Regions from separate parts of the Gibbsiella quercinecans genome, predicted to be linked through region 3. Evidence: predicted binding sites of a transcription regulator. Region 3 holds the regulator's gene; each other region holds the start of a gene.
The links. The regulator PurR, encoded in region 3, represses purine synthesis genes. The targets are predictions, from matches to a motif close to CANGCAAACGTTTGCNTG.
Positions count from the first base shown of each region.

Region 1: the regulator PurR is predicted to act here: its motif matches at 2,989-3,006, upstream of ACN28Q_RS11935 (nucleobase:cation symporter-2 family protein).
Region 2: the regulator PurR is predicted to act here: its motif matches at 2,712-2,729, upstream of tusA (sulfurtransferase TusA).

Region 1 is NZ_CP014136.1:2,584,671-2,590,508, reverse strand. It holds gene spoT (bifunctional GTP diphosphokinase/guanosine-3',5'-bis pyrophosphate 3'-pyrophosphohydrolase) at 1-173, shown strand, start outside; gene trmH (tRNA (guanosine(18)-2'-O)-methyltransferase TrmH) at 179-877, shown strand; gene recG (ATP-dependent DNA helicase RecG) at 874-2,955, shown strand; gene ACN28Q_RS11935 (nucleobase:cation symporter-2 family protein) at 3,062-4,456, shown strand; gene ACN28Q_RS11930 (AsmA family protein) at 4,610-5,838, shown strand, end outside.
Region 2 is NZ_CP014136.1:2,311,988-2,317,825, forward strand. It holds gene ACN28Q_RS10730 (zinc/cadmium/mercury/lead-transporting ATPase) at 36-2,336, shown strand; gene tusA (sulfurtransferase TusA) at 2,378-2,623, opposite strand; gene ACN28Q_RS10740 (7-cyano-7-deazaguanine/7-aminomethyl-7-deazaguanine transporter) at 2,840-3,505, shown strand; gene ACN28Q_RS10745 (DcrB family lipoprotein) at 3,721-4,290, shown strand; gene glpC (anaerobic glycerol-3-phosphate dehydrogenase subunit GlpC) at 4,334-5,533, opposite strand; gene glpB (glycerol-3-phosphate dehydrogenase subunit GlpB) at 5,530-5,838, opposite strand, start outside.
Region 3 is NZ_CP014136.1:5,235,050-5,240,887, reverse strand. It holds gene ACN28Q_RS23805 (C40 family peptidase) at 1-94, shown strand, start outside; gene sodB (superoxide dismutase [Fe]) at 317-895, shown strand; gene tnpA (IS200/IS605 family transposase) at 1,016-1,474, opposite strand; gene cydH (cytochrome bd-I oxidase subunit CydH) at 1,662-1,751, opposite strand; gene purR (HTH-type transcriptional repressor PurR) at 2,155-3,180, shown strand; gene punR (DNA-binding transcriptional activator PunR) at 3,177-4,118, opposite strand; gene punC (purine nucleoside transporter PunC) at 4,241-5,446, shown strand.

The DNA of each region.
Region 1 (5,838 bases), 2.7 Mb from region 3:
CCATCAATGCGGCCGAATCCAATATTCAAAGCCTGAATACCGAAGAGAAAGACGGCCGGGTATACAGCGTGTTTATCCGCTTGACCACCCGCGATCGCGTCCATTTGGCAAACATTATGCGTAAAATCCGTATTATGCCGGATGTGATTAAAGTCAACCGTAACCGAAACTAGCGCTTATGAGCCCAGAACGCTATGCGCGGATTTGTGAAATGCTATCGACCCGGCAGCCGGATTTGTCCGTCTGCATGGAACAGGTGCACAAACCGCATAACGTCGCCGCCATTATCCGCACCGCCGATGCTGTCGGCGTGCCGCAGGTGCATGCCGTGTGGCCAGCCGCACGGATGCGTACCATGGTGTCTTCCGCCGCGGGCAGCAATAGCTGGGTCAATGTCAAAACACACCCGTCAATCGCTGATGCCGTCGCGCATCTGAAGGGCCAGGACATGCAAATCCTGGCCACTCACCTCTCCCCGCGCGCCGTGGACTTCCGGGAAATCGACTACACCCGGCCTACCTGCATCCTGCTGGGGCAAGAAAAAACCGGCATCACGCCGGAAGCCTTAGCCCTGGCCGATCGCGATATCATTATTCCGATGATTGGTATGGTGCAATCGCTTAACGTTTCCGTCGCCGCGGCTCTGATCCTCTACGAAGCGCAGCGCCAGCGGCAGAACGCCGGCATGTATCGGCGCGATCACTGTATGCTGGATAAGGAAGAGCAACAGCGCCTGCTGTTTGAAGGCGGTTACCCGGTGCTGGCCAACGTGGCCAAACGCAAAGGGCTTCCGCGCCCGCACATTGACGAACAGGGCCAGGTGATTGCCGACGACACATGGTGGGCAACCATGCAGGCAACGGCGGTGCGCAGATGAAAGGCCGCCTGCTGGACGCCGTTCCGCTCACCTCGCTTTCCGGGGTAGGAGCCAGCCAGGCAGGCAAACTGGCCAAAATCGGGCTGGAAACCATCCAGGATCTGCTGTTGCACCTGCCGTTGCGCTACGAAGACCGTACCCGCTTATACCCCATAAACGATCTGCTGCCCGGGATTTTCGCCACCGTTGAAGGTGAAGTGCTGCGCAGCGACATCAGCTTTGGCCGCCGCCGCATGCTGACCTGCCAAATCAGCGACGGCACCGGCCTTCTTACCATGCGCTTTTTCAATTTCAACGCGGCGATGAAAAACAGCCTGGCGGCCGGCCGGCGCGTTACCGCCTACGGTGAAATCAAACGCGGCAACCACGGCGCCGAAATCATCCACCCGGAATACCGCATTCAGGGAGATCACAGCGACGTCGAGCTGCAGGAATCACTGACGCCGGTTTACCCAACCACCGAAGGCGTGCGCCAGGCCACCTTGCGCAAACTGACCGACCAGGCGCTGGCGCTGCTTGATACCTGCCCGATCGCTGAACTGTTGCCGCCGGAACTGAGCGCCGGCCTGATAAGCCTGCCGCAGGCGCTGCATACCTTGCACCGCCCGCCGCCGGATATCCAACTGGCCGATCTGGAACAGGGTAAACACCCGGCGCAACGGCGCCTGATTCTGGAAGAGCTGCTGGCGCACAACCTGAGCATGCTGGCGGTACGTGCCGGCGCGCAGCGCTACCAGGCGCAGCCGCTGCTGCCGGACGACCAGTTGAAAACGCGCTTCCTGGCCCAGTTGCCGTTCTCGCCCACTGGGGCGCAGCAACGGGTGGTTGCCGAGATCGAAGCCGATATGCAAAACCCTTTCCCGATGATGCGCCTGGTGCAGGGCGACGTCGGCTCCGGTAAAACGTTGGTCGCCGCGTTGGCGGCGCTGCACGCCATCGCCCACGGTAAACAGGTGGCGCTGATGGCGCCCACTGAGCTGTTGGCCGAACAGCATGCCAATAACTTCCGCCAATGGTTCGAACCGCTGGGAATCAAGGTGGGGTGGCTGGCCGGCAAGCAAAAAGGCAAAGCGCGTATTGCGCAACAGGACGCCATCGCCAGCGGCGAAGTCTCGATGGTTGTCGGCACGCATGCCATCTTCCAGGAGCAAGTGCAGTTTAACGGGCTGGCATTGGTGATTATCGATGAACAGCACCGCTTTGGCGTGCACCAGCGCCTTGCCCTGTGGGAGAAAGGCGAAGAGCAAGGCTACCATGCCCACCAGTTGATCATGACCGCCACGCCCATCCCACGCACGCTGGCCATGACCGCCTATGCCGATCTGGACACCTCGGTGATTGACGAGCTGCCGCCGGGCCGTACGCCGGTGACCACCGTCGCCATCCCCGATACGCGGCGCGCCGACATTATCCAGCGGGTGCGCAGCGCCTGCCTGGAGGAAAGCCGGCAGGCCTACTGGGTCTGCACCCTGATAGAAGAATCCGAACTGCTTGAGGCCCAGGCGGCGGAAGCCACCTGGGAAGAATTGAAGGCCGCTCTGCCGGAGCTTAACGTGGCGCTGGTGCATGGGCGCATGAAGCCGCAGGAAAAACAGGCGGTGATGCAGGCATTCAAGCAGGGCGAACTGCAGTTGCTGGTGGCCACCACGGTGATCGAAGTGGGCGTCGACGTGCCGAACGCCAGCCTGATGATTATTGAAAACCCGGAGCGGCTGGGGTTGGCGCAGTTGCACCAGCTGCGCGGCCGCGTTGGCCGTGGCGCTGTGGCATCCCACTGCGTGTTGCTGTACAAAACCCCGCTGAGCAAAACAGCGCAAAAGCGCCTGCAGGTACTGCGCGACAGCAACGATGGCTTTATCATCGCCCAACGCGATCTGGAAATCCGCGGCCCCGGCGAACTGCTCGGCACCCGCCAGACCGGCAGCGCTGAATTCAAGGTGGCCGATTTGCTGCGCGATCAAGCACTGATCCCGGAAGTGCAGCGCGTGGCGCGCCATATCCACCAGCATTACCCCGAACACGCCAGAGCGCTGATCGAGCGCTGGCTGCCAGAAAAAGCCCGCTATTCAAACGCCTGATCGATAAAAAACCCCAGGAAATGCGGTCCTTTGCACGCAACCGTTTGCTTTTGCGCGGCGGCGGATTAAAATGCCCTCTTTTCCATTTTCTGGAAAGCACAACACCATGACGATGCAATCTGCCGAACAGGATGTGGCCGCAGCCACAGCAGCCCAGCCCCGCAAAAGTGAACTGATTTACCGCCTGGAAGACCGGCCGCCGCTGCCGCAAACGCTGTTTGCCGCCGGCCAGCACCTGCTGGCGATGTTTGTCGCCGTGATTACGCCAGCCCTGTTGATTTGCCAGGCGCTCGGCCTGCCGGCGCAGGATACCCAACATATTATCAGCATGTCGCTCTTTGCTTCCGGGTTGGCTTCTATTCTGCAGATCAAGACCTGGGGGCCGGTGGGTTCCGGCCTGCTTTCCATTCAGGGCACCAGCTTTAACTTCGTGTCGCCGCTGATCATGGGCGGCCTGGCGCTGAAAAACGGCGGCGCGGATGTGCCAACCATGATGGCGGCGCTGTTCGGTACGCTGATGGTGGCCTCCTGCACCGAGATTGTGCTCTCGCGGGTACTGCACCTGGCGCGCCGCATCATTACGCCGCTGGTTTCCGGCATTGTGGTGATGATCATCGGCCTGTCGCTGATTCAGGTTGGCCTGACCTCCGTTGGCGGCGGCTATGCCGCGATGAACGATCACAGCTTCGGCGCCCCCAAAAACCTGTTGCTGGCCGGCGCTGTGCTGCTGGTGATTATCCTGCTCAACCGCCAGCGCAACCCCTACCTGCGCGTGGCTTCGCTGGTGATCGCCATGGCCGTGGGCTACCTGCTGGCCTGGGCGTTGGATATGCTGCCGGAAAGCCAACCGGTGGCCAACAGTGCGCCGATTACCATCCCCACCCCGCTTTACTACGGCCTGGGGTTTGACTGGAACCTGCTGCTGCCGCTGATGCTGATCTTTATGGTCACCTCTCTGGAAACCATCGGCGATATCACCGCCACCTCGGACGTGTCGGAACAACCGGTCACAGGCCCGCTATACATGAAGCGCCTGAAAGGCGGGGTGCTGGCCAACGGCCTGAATTCCATGCTGTCCGCCGTATTCAATACCTTCCCTAACTCCTGCTTCGGCCAGAACAATGGCGTGATCCAGTTGACCGGGGTCGCCAGCCGCTACGTCGGCTTTGTGGTGGCGCTGATGTTAATTGTGCTCGGCCTGTTCCCGGCGGTAGCCGGCTTTGTGCAGCATATCCCCGAGCCAGTGCTTGGCGGCGCGACCATCGTGATGTTCGGCACCATCGCCGCCTCGGGCGTGCGCATTGTTTCGCGTGAAAAGCTCAACCGCCGCGCGATCATGATCATGGCGCTGTCGCTGGCGGTCGGAATAGGGGTTTCCCAACAGCCGCTGATTTTGCAGTTTGCCCCTGACTGGCTGAAAACCCTGCTTTCTTCCGGTATTGCCGCCGGCGGTATCACCGCGATCGTGCTGAATTTGCTGTTCCCACCGGAAAAAGAATAATCCAGCCAGGCTAAAAATAGCCGCCGGCTTTATCACCTCGCAAAAACGGCCGCCTGCGCCGTTTTTTTATTGCCGATCAACCCATTGCCCTTGAGATAACCGCCCAATTACGGCATAAACAGGGTATCTTTTTTAACCACGCGGATGTGGGCGATGAAATTTATCGGGAAACTGTTGCTGACCTTGCTGCTGCTGATGGTGCTGGCCGTCGTGCTGCTGTACACCGTCGGCCAAACCCGTTGGGCCGCAGCCCGGCTCAGCGGCTGGATCAGCGAAAACAGCGAATATCGCCTGTCGATCGCCAAAATAACCCATAGCTGGAGCCAACCGGGGCAAATCAGCCTTGCAGGCGTGACGCTAGCGAAAACCGGCCAGGCGCAACTGCTGGCGGCGGAACAGATCGATCTTGGCCTGAGCCTGCGCCAGATTACCGCACCGCGTTATTTTCACAGCGTGACGCTGCGTGACGGCACGCTCAACGTGCAATCGGAGGCGGCGGCGATGCCGGTGCAAGCCGATGTGTTGCAGTTGAGCAACATGGCGCTCCAGTCCAACGACGCCACCTGGCAGCTCAGCGCGCAGAAGGTCAATGCCGGCATCACGCCGTGGCAGCCCAAGCCCGGCCATATTCTTGGTGAAAACAACCAGTTCCAGTTCAGCGCCGGCACCATGACGCTCAACGGTATCCCGGCCTCGCAGGTGCTGGTGCAGGGCGAACTCAAACAAAATCAGCTGTTCCTGAATGATTTCGGCGCCGATCTGGCCCAGGGCGATCTGACCGGCATGGCCACCCGCGCCGCCGACGGCAGCTGGCAGGTTGAGCGCCTGCGGCTGAGCAACGTGCGCCTGCAAACGCCACTGACGCTGGCACAGTTCTGGCAGCGCTTTACCGCCCTGCCGCCGGTGGCAATCAAACGCTTTGATCTGATCGACGCGCGCCTGGAAGGCAACGCCTGGGCGTTCAACGATCTGGATCTGTCGCTACAAAACGTCACTTTCGCACAGGGTGACTGGCACAGTGAAGACGGCTCGCTGAACTTCAATGCCAGCGATCTGATCGACGGCGGCATTCACCTGATCGATCCGATCATGAACATGCAACTTTCACCGGCCGGCATTGCTATCCAGCAGTTCACCACCCGCTGGGAAGGCGGCCTGCTGCGCACATCGGGCAACTGGTTGCGCAGCACCCATCGCCTGCAACTGGACGAGGTGGCGATCGCCGCACTGGAATATACCCTGCCCATCAACTGGCGCGAACTGTGGCTGGCGCCGCTGCCAGGCTGGCTCCAGGAGGTGTACGTCAGCAAGCTGAGCACCAACCGCAACCTGCTTATCGATATCAACCCGGATTTCCCGTTCCAGATCACCGCGCTGGACGG
Region 2 (5,838 bases), 2.6 Mb from region 3:
GCATGAACACCGTTAACTACCAATCAGGGGGCGTTATGCAGACCCATAAAGCACAGCATCAGGAGCACCAACACCCATCAAGCCACTGCGGCTGCCAGCACAGCCATGCGAAAACCCAGCACGGTTGCAGCAGCACCACCAGCCATTGCTGCGCTGAAGCTGCGCAAACGCATGAACAGGGGCCAGCGGCCAATGCGGATTGCTGCAGCCCGGCGAGCGAGGCGCCGGACGAGGAAAGCGACAGGCCCCCCGCCGGCGGCCAACGTTTCAGCTGGAAAATCAACGGAATGGATTGCCCTTCCTGCGCACGAAAAATTGAAAATGCCGTTATCGCTTTGCCCGGCGTTGATAGCGCGCGCGTACTGTTCGCCACCGAAAAGCTGGTGGTCGATGCCCAAAGCGACGTCAGCATTCATGTGCAAAACGCGGTGCAAAACGCCGGCTTTAGCCTGCTTGATGCCCAAGCCCCAGCCGCCGCCGGCAAAGCCACAACCGCACGCCTGCGCGAATTTGGTCCATTGATAGTGCTGATAGCATTAATGGCCGCCAGCGCGACGCTAGAGGCGGTCAACCCGGCATTCGGGCGCATCGCCTTCACCCTCACCACCCTGGTGGGCCTGTATCCCGTCGCCACCCAGGCACTGCGACTGATCCGCTCCGGCACACCGTTCGCCATTGAAACGCTGATGAGCGTTGCCGCCATCGGGGCGCTGTTTATCGGCGCGACCGCCGAGGCGGCGATGGTATTGCTACTATTCATGATTGGCGAACATCTGGAGTCTTTCGCCGCCAATCGCGCCCGCCGCGGCGTTAGCGCGCTCATGGCGCTGGTGCCGGAACAGGCGCTGCGTATCAACAACGATGTGCGGGAAACGGTGCCGGTCGCCAGCCTGCGGCCGGGCGATGTGATTGAGGTGGCGCCCGGTTCGCGCCTGCCGGTGGATGCCGAACTGCTCAGCCCGTTCGCCAGCTTTGATGAAAGCGCACTGACCGGCGAATCGGTGCCGGTGGAACGCCAGCAGGGTGAAAAGGTCGCCGCCGGCAGCCTGGTGGCCGATCGCGTCTCGCTGATGAAAGTGGTCTCTGAGCCGGGTAAAAGCGCCATCGACCGCATCCTGCAGTTGATTGAAGAAGCCGAAGAGCGCCGGGCGCCGATTGAGCGTTTTCTCGATCGCTTCAGCCGCTATTACACCCCGGCCATCATGCTGCTGTCAGTGCTGGTGATCCTGGTTCCGCCGCTGCTGTTCTCCCTGCCGTGGGAAACCTGGATATACCGCGGCCTGACGCTGTTGCTGATCGGCTGCCCGTGCGCGCTGGTGATCTCGACCCCGGCGGCCATCACGTCCGGGCTGGCGGCGGCCACGCGCCGCGGCGTGCTGATTAAAGGCGGCGCAGCGCTGGAGCAACTTGGGCAGGTGGAAACCATCGCCTTTGATAAAACCGGCACGCTGACCGAAGGCAAGCCCGCGGTCACCGACGTAGAGCCGGGCGCCGAGGTGGATGAGCAACGGCTACTGGCGCTGGCCGCGGCGGTGGAAGCGGGCTCGCATCACCCGCTGGCGCAGGCCATTATCCGGCACGCCGGGCAAACGGCATTGCCATCGGCGCAAAACCGCCGGGCGCTGGCGGGGATCGGCGTCTCGGGCATTATCGATGGGAAAACGATCCTGATCGCCGCGCCCAGCAAACTGACGGAAAACCCGCTGACCGCCGACTGGCAAGCACGGATAGCCCAGTTGGAAAACGCCGGCAAAACCGTAGTGGTGGTGTTGGAAGACGGCCGCCCACTGGGGCTGCTGGCGCTGCGCGACACGGTGCGCAGCGATGCGCGCCAGGCGATCGCCGCGCTGGAGCAGTTGGGCATACGCAGCGTGATGTTGACTGGCGATAACCCACGTGCCGCAGCGGCCATTGCCGGCCAATTGGGGTTGGATTACCGCGCCGGGCTGTTGCCGGAAGATAAAGTGCAGGCCATGGTGGCGCTGAGCGCCACGCGTAAAACCGCCATGATCGGCGACGGTATCAACGACGCGCCGGCGATGAAGGCGGCCAGTATTGGCGTTGCCATGGGCAACGGTACCGACGTGGCGTTGGAAACCGCCGATGCGGCGCTGACCCACAACCGCCTGCAGGGCGTGGCGGACATGATCCGCATTTCGCGCGCGACCCACGCCAACATCCGCCAGAACATTACCATCGCGCTTGGCCTGAAAGCGATCTTCCTGGTCACCAGCCTGTTTGGGCTGACCGGGCTGTGGCTGGCGGTGCTGGCGGACTCGGGCGCCACCGCGCTGGTTACCGCCAACGCGTTGCGGCTATTGAAGAAACAGAAGTGAAATCAGCCCCCTGGCGCGGCGGCCAGGGGGCGTGATCGCCGTTATTGCCCTTTGCGCAGCAAATACCGGTAGGGAGTTTTATCGGTTTCCTGCGCCAGCAGGGTATGCTCCATAAAACGGCAAAAACCCGGAATATCGCGGGTGGTGGCCGGATCGTCGGCAAGAATTAGCAGCGTTTCGCCTTCATTCATGTGGCGCACGGTTTTGCGCACCATCATCACCGGTTCCGGGCAGCGCAGCCCCAGCGCATCAAGCGTCTGGTCCGCCTGGGAAAAAATGTCACTCATACTCTTTCTTAATCCACAACGTAGTGCGGCGGGCAACCGCCAAATCTGATTGGCGCTTAGTTTACGCCAGTGGTTTTTATGCGCAAGATACGTTAACGTTTGCTTCAAATTTAACCGTTGCATTGGTTGCGCAAACGCGTATCATGCCGCCGCGCACGTAAAATACGCAAAGTTTATCCCTGGGTTCCCTCACCCCATCACTAAAAAGGCGACATCATGTATGCATTTACTCCCCAACAACGCTTAATCGCGTTAGTTTGGCTATCGCTATTCCATATTGCCATCATCACCTCCAGTAACTACCTGGTGCAGTTGCCGATTACCCTTTTTGGCTTCCATACCACCTTGGGGGCCTTCACGTTCCCGTTTATCTTCCTGGCGACCGATTTAACCGTGCGCATCTTTGGCGCCCCGTTGGCCCGGCGGATTATCCTGGCGGTGATGGTACCCGCGCTGTTCATTTCCTATGTGATTTCGACCGTCACCTATCAGGGTGAATGGCAGGGTTTTAGCGCCCTGGGCAGCTTTAACCTGTTTGTCGCGCGCATCGCGGCGGCCAGCTTCATGGCCTATGTGCTTGGCCAGATCCTGGACGTGCACGTCTTCAACCGGCTGCGCCAACGCAGCGCCTGGTGGGTGGCGCCGGCAGCCTCCATGTTCCTTGGCAACATCAGCGATACGCTGGCCTTCTTCTTTATCGCCTTCTACAAGAGCAGCGATGCCTTTATGGCCGCCAACTGGGTGGAGATCGCCCTGGTGGATTACAGCTTCAAGGTGATGATCTGCATGCTGTTCTTCCTGCCGATGTATGGCGTGTTGCTCAATATGCTGCTGAAACGGCTGGCTGTGCGCCGCCAGGACGGCGAGCTGCAGCTCAACTGACCGGCATTTTTGCTGATACGCGCCATACTTTACCTGCATGAACATTAGCGGTGATCGCCCGCGGTTATCAGATTATTGCACTGGAAAAGAAAGGCGAAGTGGCTGACTATCGGCTGATGTCGAAAAAAAACCGCTAACAACATCTGCCTTGCATTTCAGCGTGGAATACGTTGCGATACATGGAGAAAACGACCTGTAAGGAAAAAGGAAGCCCCATGCGAAAAATAGTAAAAGTAATGGGTATTGGCCTGATTGCGCTGGGCCTTGCCGCCTGCGACGGACAAACCCAGGCGCCAGCGGCCAGCAGCAGTAGCAACAGTGCCGCCGCCAACGCCCAGACAGGTTCACAGGTTAACCTGCTGGGCGGGAAACTGGTCTTTACCCTGCCAAACGGCATGACCGATCAGAGCGGCAAGCTGGGCAATCAGGCGAACAACATGCACGTTTATGCCGACAGCTCCGGCCAACGCGCGGTGATCGTGATCCTGGGCGATAAAACTGCCGACAGCCTGGAAACGCTGGGCCAACGGCTGGAAGAGAAGCAACGCTCCCGCGATGCCAACCTGCAGGTGATCACTAACAAAGCCATTGAAATCGATGGTGTTCCGCTACGCCAGTTGGACAGCATCATCACCAGTGGCGGCGAGAAAGCCTACTCTTCGATCCTGATCGGCACACTGGACAACCAATTGCTGACCATCCAGATCACGCTGCCGGCGGATAACCAGCAGCAGGCGCAAAGCCAGGCGGAAGGGGTGATCAATACCCTGAAGCTGCAGCAATAACACAGGCCTGCGCCCTCCCAACCAGGAGGGCGCATCCGGCCGATTACGCCAGTGCCTGCGCCAGCAGGGTGATCGGGTGCTCACAGCGTTTGCCGGTCGACATTTCAATCTGCCATTTGCAGGTTTCACAATCGGTCACCACCAAATCGGCCCCGCTTTCCGCAATCTGGCGGAACAACCCGGCGCCAATCCCCTGTGCCGTGGCGTAGTTCTCCGATTTAAAGCCATAGGTGCCGGCGATGCCGCAGCACTGTGAGTCCAACACGATCAACTCCAGCCCTGGGATTTGCCGCAACAGTTCCAGCGTGTAGGCCGTCCAGCCCATTTTCTCCATATGGCAGGGCGTATGATACGCCACGCGCAGCGGCGTATGGCGCAAAGGCAGGCGGCGCCCCTGGCTTAGCAGGCGGTAAAGATAGCGCGTGGCCAGCTCAACCCGATCGCGCACCGCAGCAGTATCGACGTCCAACAGGTGCGGGTATTCATCCCGCAGGGTAAAGGTGCAGCTTGATGAGGTCGCCACCACCGGTATCCCGCGCGTCAGCACCATTTCACGCAGCGATTGCAGGTTGGCGTTGGCCTGCTTCTTCGCCTGTTTGATAAAACCGTTGGCGATCAGCGGCACGCCGCAGCATTTCTCCTGTTTGAGCAACTGTACGCCAATATCCAACGCATTGAATACTGCGATCAGATCCTTGCCCAGTTGCGGATGGTTGTAGTTCACAAAGCAGCCGTGAAAAAACGCCACCTGTTCGGCATAATGCTGCTGCGCCGCCGCCTGCTGGCGATACCAACGGCGAAAGGTGCCGAACGAATATTTCGGCAACGTGCGCCGGTGGTCAATCTTCAGCGCCTTGTCCAACAATTTGCGCACCGGCGGCAGGCCGGTGGCGGTATTGACGATAGGCGCAAACGGCGTCGACAGTGTGCCCATCAAATCGGTGTGGCTAAGGATCGCATCGCGCAACGTCGGTTTGCCGTGGCCGTATTCCGCGCGGGCACGCTGGATGATATCGCCAATCTTGACGTCCGACGGGCAAGCCACCTCACAGCGTTTGCAATTGGTGCAGTATTTCAGCGCTTCGTCATACAGCGCCGGATCCTTGCGCCGCAGGCGTTCGCCATCGGGCCCCGCCTGCTTCGGCCCGGGGTACAGCGGATTAACCTGCGCCACCGGGCAATAGGTGGTGCAGACCGTGCATTTAATGCAGCTTTCAAAACTCTGGTCTTTCGAGAGGCTCATGCGGCTTCCCCCTGCGCAAGGATCTGTTGCGCGACATGTAACGCCCCGATGAGCGAAACGCCGCCGCCGCACCCTTGGTACAGCGGATCAAAACCGCCCGTCACCGCCCCGATGGCATACAGATTCGATATGGCTTCGCCCTGCTTCTGCGCCCGCAGTTGATTATCGGTGCGCACGCCGAACTGCAAATAAGGCTGAGGCGCGAAGAAATCAGCCCGGCTCCAGTCAGCCCGTTCGGCTTTGCTGAACACATCCAGCCCGAACACCGGCTCCCGTATCCGATCAAATTCGGCCACCAGCCCGTT
Region 3 (5,838 bases):
CGAAGAGATCCGCATCAGCCAGTTGGATAATGACTACTGGCAAAACCATTATATCGGCGCACGCCGCGTCGTTACGCCAAGCACCATCCGCTAATCCCCTCCTACGGCCGGCGCCTTAAGCCTGCCGTATTGTTATCCCGATCCTGCCGATGCTTTAATCAATCAGACAGTTAGCACACTTTAAACCTTTTTTTCACCGGCAAAGTTGTTAAGATTAATATCCACACAAAAAATATAACAACTCTCTTTTACGGCGGCGGCACCCAGTACTACGGCCACCGCCGAAGCAGTCGTTGTAAATAAAAAGGAGAAAGCAATGTCGTTTGAATTACCTGCATTACCGTATGCAAAAAACGCCCTCGAGCCGCACATTTCCGCCGAAACGCTGGAATACCACTATGGCAAGCACCATAACACCTACGTGGTTAACCTGAACAATTTGGTGAAAGGCAGCGAGTTTGAAGGGAAATCCCTGGTTGATATCATCAAAACCGCCAGCGGCGGCGTGTTCAACAACGCCGCACAGGTATGGAACCACACCTTCTATTGGCACTGCCTGTCGCCACAAGGCGGCGGTGAACCTAGCGGCGCGGTGGCTGATGCCATCAACCAATCCTTCGGCTCTTTCGCCCAGTTCAAAGAGGCATTCACCAAGTCTGCCATCGGCAACTTCGGTTCCGGCTGGACCTGGCTGGTGAAAAAAGCAGATGGTAGCCTGGCTATCGTCAACACCTCCAACGCGGCAACCCCGCTGACCGGTGACGACAAACCGCTGCTGACCGTGGATGTGTGGGAACACGCCTACTATATCGATTACCGCAATGCACGCCCCAACTACCTGGAAAACTTCTGGGCGCTGGTCAACTGGGCATTTGTGGCAGAAAACCTGGCGTAAAATGGCAGGAAAATAAATATCCTCCGGCATAGCCGGAGGTTTTTCTGATGCGCCTATAAGGCTCTGTTACCAGCCGCGCCCTAACAGGCGCATACGATCTGACATTTGCATCAGACTCCGTTACTTACGGCCCGTAAACGGGCTGCCCGGGTAAGGGATCGATAACTGCTCGCCCATTTTATCCTCTTCAAGTTGGTGCTTTATGTATTCCTGTATCTTCGCGGTGTTCTTCCCCACCGTATCTACGTAGTACCCCCGGCACCAGAACTCCCTGTTTCTGTATTTGAATTTCAGATCTCCAAACTGCTCATAAAGCATCAGACTGCTTTTCCCTTTCAGATATCCCATAAAGCCAGATACGCTCATTTTGGGCGGGATTTCCACAAGCATATGGATATGATCTGCGCAGCATTCAGCTTTCAGGATCCGTACATTTTTCCACTCACATAGCTTTCTTAAGATACTGCCTATCGCCAGACGTTTCTCTCCGTAGAACGCTTGTCTTCGGTATTTTGGCGCAAAAACTATGTGATATTTACAGTTCCATCGGGTGTGCGCTAAGCTCTTTTCGTCCCCCATTGGGACCCCCTTTTGATTTCTTGTTGAACTTTTGCAGTTGCCAGACCGCAAGATGTTTTAACAAATCAAAAGGGGTTTTAATAACTGGCTTAAAGCTGAAAGCTTTCCGGAACCCCCAGCCTAGCTGGGGGTTTTCCATAGACAAGCAAAAGGCGCAGCCAGGCTGCGCCTTTTTTATGTCAGGGGATCAGTGCATCACAGCGGTAAAGCTAAAGATAATAATCATCGCCAGCGCACACACCGTCGTAAACAGCGATAACTTCAGATCGGTATCCATCAACAAACTCCTTATCAGATTGGCTGGTTCGAGCATAAAAGCCATTATATTAATACGTCAATGATTCTCCCACAGTTTACAGATAAAATCTTGTGCTATGACAACGCCGCGACGCAGCGGGTGCCGTCGGCGGCACGCGCCGTTATTGCCGGGCCGGCAATAACCCGCCTGGCCTGGCGGCGGAACATGATTAATGTTGATTAGCCCTTTCACTTTTTCTCAAGATAGGCCAAAATTCGCAGTTCACTGCTGTGCACCGGCAAAAGAGCCCTCACTCACCAAGCGCTGACGACTTCCACATTAAAAACTCAGTTTTCGCTTTTTTGAGGAGAGTTATATGCACGCAAACGATTAACAATGCGCTTACATGCTGTAACATGCGAATCCAGGAGTCATTCTTTACATGGCAACGATAAAAGATGTGGCCAAACGCGCGGGCGTTTCCACCACCACCGTTTCCCACGTCATCAATAAAACCCGTTTCGTCGCCGAAGAAACCAAAGCGGCCGTATGGGCAGCCATCAAGGAACTGCATTATTCCCCAAGCGCCGTGGCCCGCAGCCTGAAGGTCAACCACACCAAGTCCATCGGCCTGCTGGCGACCTCCAGCGAAGCCCCCTACTTTGCCGAAGTGATCGAAGCCGTCGAAAACAGCTGTTACAGCAAAGGCTACACGCTGATTTTGTGCAACTCCCATAATAACCTGGACAAACAGCGCGCTTACCTGGCGATGCTGGCGCAAAAACGCGTCGATGGCCTGCTAGTGATGTGCTCGGAATACCCGGAGCAGCTGCTGGGCATGCTGGAAGACTACCGTAATATTCCCATGGTGGTGATGGACTGGGGCTCGGCGCGCGGCGACTTCACCGACACCATCCTGGACAACGCCTTTGAAGGCGGCTATCTGGCCGGCCGTTACCTGATCGAACGTGGGCACCGCGACATTGGCATTATCCCCGGCCAGCTTTCGCGCAACACCGGCGGTGGCCGCCACCAGGGCTTCCTGAAAGCGCTGCAGGAAGCCAATATAGAGGTGCGCGAAGAGTGGATTGTGCAAGGGGATTTCGAGCCGGAATCCGGCTACCAGGCCATGCACCAGATACTGTCGCAAAAACACCGCCCGACCGCCGTGTTTTGCGGGGGCGACATTATGGCGATGGGGGCGATCTGCGCCGCGGACGAACTTGGCCTGCGGGTGCCGCAAGACATTTCCGTCATTGGCTATGACAACGTGCGCAATGCGCGCTACTTTAGCCCGGCGTTGACGACCATTCACCAGCCGAAAGAGCGCCTGGGCGAGATGGCGTTCGCCATGTTGCTTGACCGCATTATCAGCAAGCGTGAAACATCGCAAGTGATTGAAGTGCACCCTAAGCTGGTTGAACGCCGCTCCGTGGCCGACGGCCCGTTTATCGACTACCGCCGTTAATCATACACGCCGGGGCATGCATCCCCCGGCGTATGCTCGCTAAGCCACTCTTGATTCAGCGTTTCGCTATCGCCAAGATACTCCAATAGCCAGGCCATCGCCGGCGCCAATGCCTGCTGCTGCCAGGTCAGGCAGCAAGCACTGGGCGGATAGGCCTCTTCCAGTTGCAGTTCGTGCAGTTCGCCGCTGGCGATCAATGGCCGCCCGCGGTGGGCCGGCACCATACCCATGCATAATCCACTGCGCAGGCAATCGATCGCCGATACCCAATCCGGCACCACCAGCCGCCGCTGATTATTCAACGCCCAGGTCACGCGTTTGGGCAGGTTGCGCGAGGTATCCTCCAGCATCAGCGCCGGGAATTGGCGCAGTTGATCGTCCTGCAGCGGCCCAGCGTATTGCGCCAATGGGTGATCGGGGCTGACCACGCACTGCCAGTTCATAAACCCCATATCGCGGAAACTAAAACCACCGCCCACCGGTACGGCACGGGTGGCGCCAATCGCCATATCCACCCGCCCGTCGGCCAGCGCGTCCCACACGCCGTTGAACACTTCGGGATACAGCATCAGCTCCACATCCGGAAAGTGACGATAAAAATCCAGGATCAATTGGCGGCTGCGCTGGGGTTTAACGATGATATCCAGCGCGATTTTCAACTGCCCGCGCCAACCGTTGGCCACCTGCTGGCAGCGGCGGCGCGTATCGAGCATATTTTTTATAACCACGCGTGCTTCCTGCACAAATAGCGCCCCGGCCGGGGTCAATTCAACGTCACGGTGGCGCCGTTCAAACAGCGGCACCGCCAGCCACTGCTCCAGTTGGCGCACCGTATAGCTGACCGCAGAAGGCACCCGGTGCAGCTCCTGCGCCGCGGCGCTAAAGCTGCCGGTACGCGCAACGGCATCCACCACCTCAAGTGAGTATTCAGACCACATATTTTGCCTTCAAATTTTTTCATAGCACCTTGCAAATATTAGCGTTTCACAAGCGAAGATCCAGCCGGTTAGACTGGCGCCGCTGCAAAACCTCTAGCATAAAGAACTAACGAGAGCATTAAATGCGTAATTTTGGACTACTTTTTTACCTTTCCGGCCTAAGCATGCTGGGCTACCAGGCGACGGATATGTATCTGCCGGCCTTTGGCGTCATGCAACAAGAACTGCAAATTTCCGCTGGTGCGATCAGCGCCAGCCTAAGTATTTTTTTAGCCGGTTTTGCCTTCGCTCAACTGCTGTGGGGGCCGCTGTCCGACAAACTGGGGCGCAAACCGGTGTTGTTGATCGGCCTGACGCTATTTGGCCTGGGTTGCCTGGGCATGCTGTGGGTACAAACGGCGCTGCAACTGTGGTGTCTGCGCTTTATTCAGGCTATCGGCGTGTGTTCAGCCGCGGTGAGCTGGCAGGCGCTGGTGGTGGATCGCTACCAGGGTAGCCGGGCCAACCAAATTTTCGCCACCATTATGCCGTTGGTGGCATTATCGCCGGCCCTGGCACCGTTGCTGGGCGCCTGGCTGCTAAGCCACATCGGCTGGCGGGCGATCTTCGCTGTTTTACTGGCCATTACCGTCGCATTACTGGCGCCGACCCTGGCGCTGAAGGATAAACGCCGCTTACCGCAAGCCAGCGGCGATAACGTGGCGCCAGTCGGCTTTCTGCAACTGCTGCGTTCGCCCATTTTCAGCGGCAATGTGATGGTGTTTGCCGCCTGCTCCGCCGGCTTCTTTGCCTGGTTGACCGGTTCGCCGTTTATTCTCAGCGCTATGGGCTATACGCCAAGCGACATTGGCTTAAGCTATATGCCCCAGACTCTGGCTTTCTTAGTGGGGGGATATGGTTGCCGCAGCGCGCTCAAACGCCTGAACGGCAATGCGCTGTTGCCATGGCTGCTGATAGCCTATGGCGTGAGTATGATCGCGTTGTATCTGGTGGCAACCCTCACGCAGCCTACGTTGACCAGCCTGCTGGTGCCCTTCTGCCTGATGGCACTGGTGAACGGGGCCACTTACCCGATCGTGGTTGCCAACGCGCTGATGCCTTTCCCAACCGGCACCGGTAAAGCGGCTGCGTTGCAAAACACACTGCAGTTGGGGCTGTGCTTCATTGCCAGCATGCTGGTTTCAGCCTTTATTGCAAACCCACTGATTGCCACCGTGACGGTGATGGCTTCAACCGTGTTGCTGGCGATGCTCGGTTATTTTATCCAGCGCGATAAGCCGCAGCCAGGCGAGCGTGCCACCGGCGCTAGCGCCGACGCTTTTTCATAATTAACATTATTAATAATCACTATTAATAATCACTCGATAATACTTTTGCCAGGTGCGATTTACAGTTGAGTAACCGCCCTGGCGCGCCTATACTTTATTGCGAATAAGTTCGCTATCCCCCAAATAATTCAAGTTGCAGGATAAAAGCGCCAACGCGAGCTTAAACAGCGCGGGCGCAGAAGGGGTGAGTCACGTTGTTTTGCGGTGAAAAATTCGTCGGGAACGCAGGGTCCGCCAGCGGCTGGCCGGCGGTGAGAGACTGCCTCTCTCGCATTCATCTCTCGGCGTTTCAAAGCCACCCCCCCCGCCAACCTGAAGTATGAAGGGCATAACGCTATTGCATAACTTTTATTATTAGCAGTTACTGCGCTCGCGTATTGCGTCACAGTTTT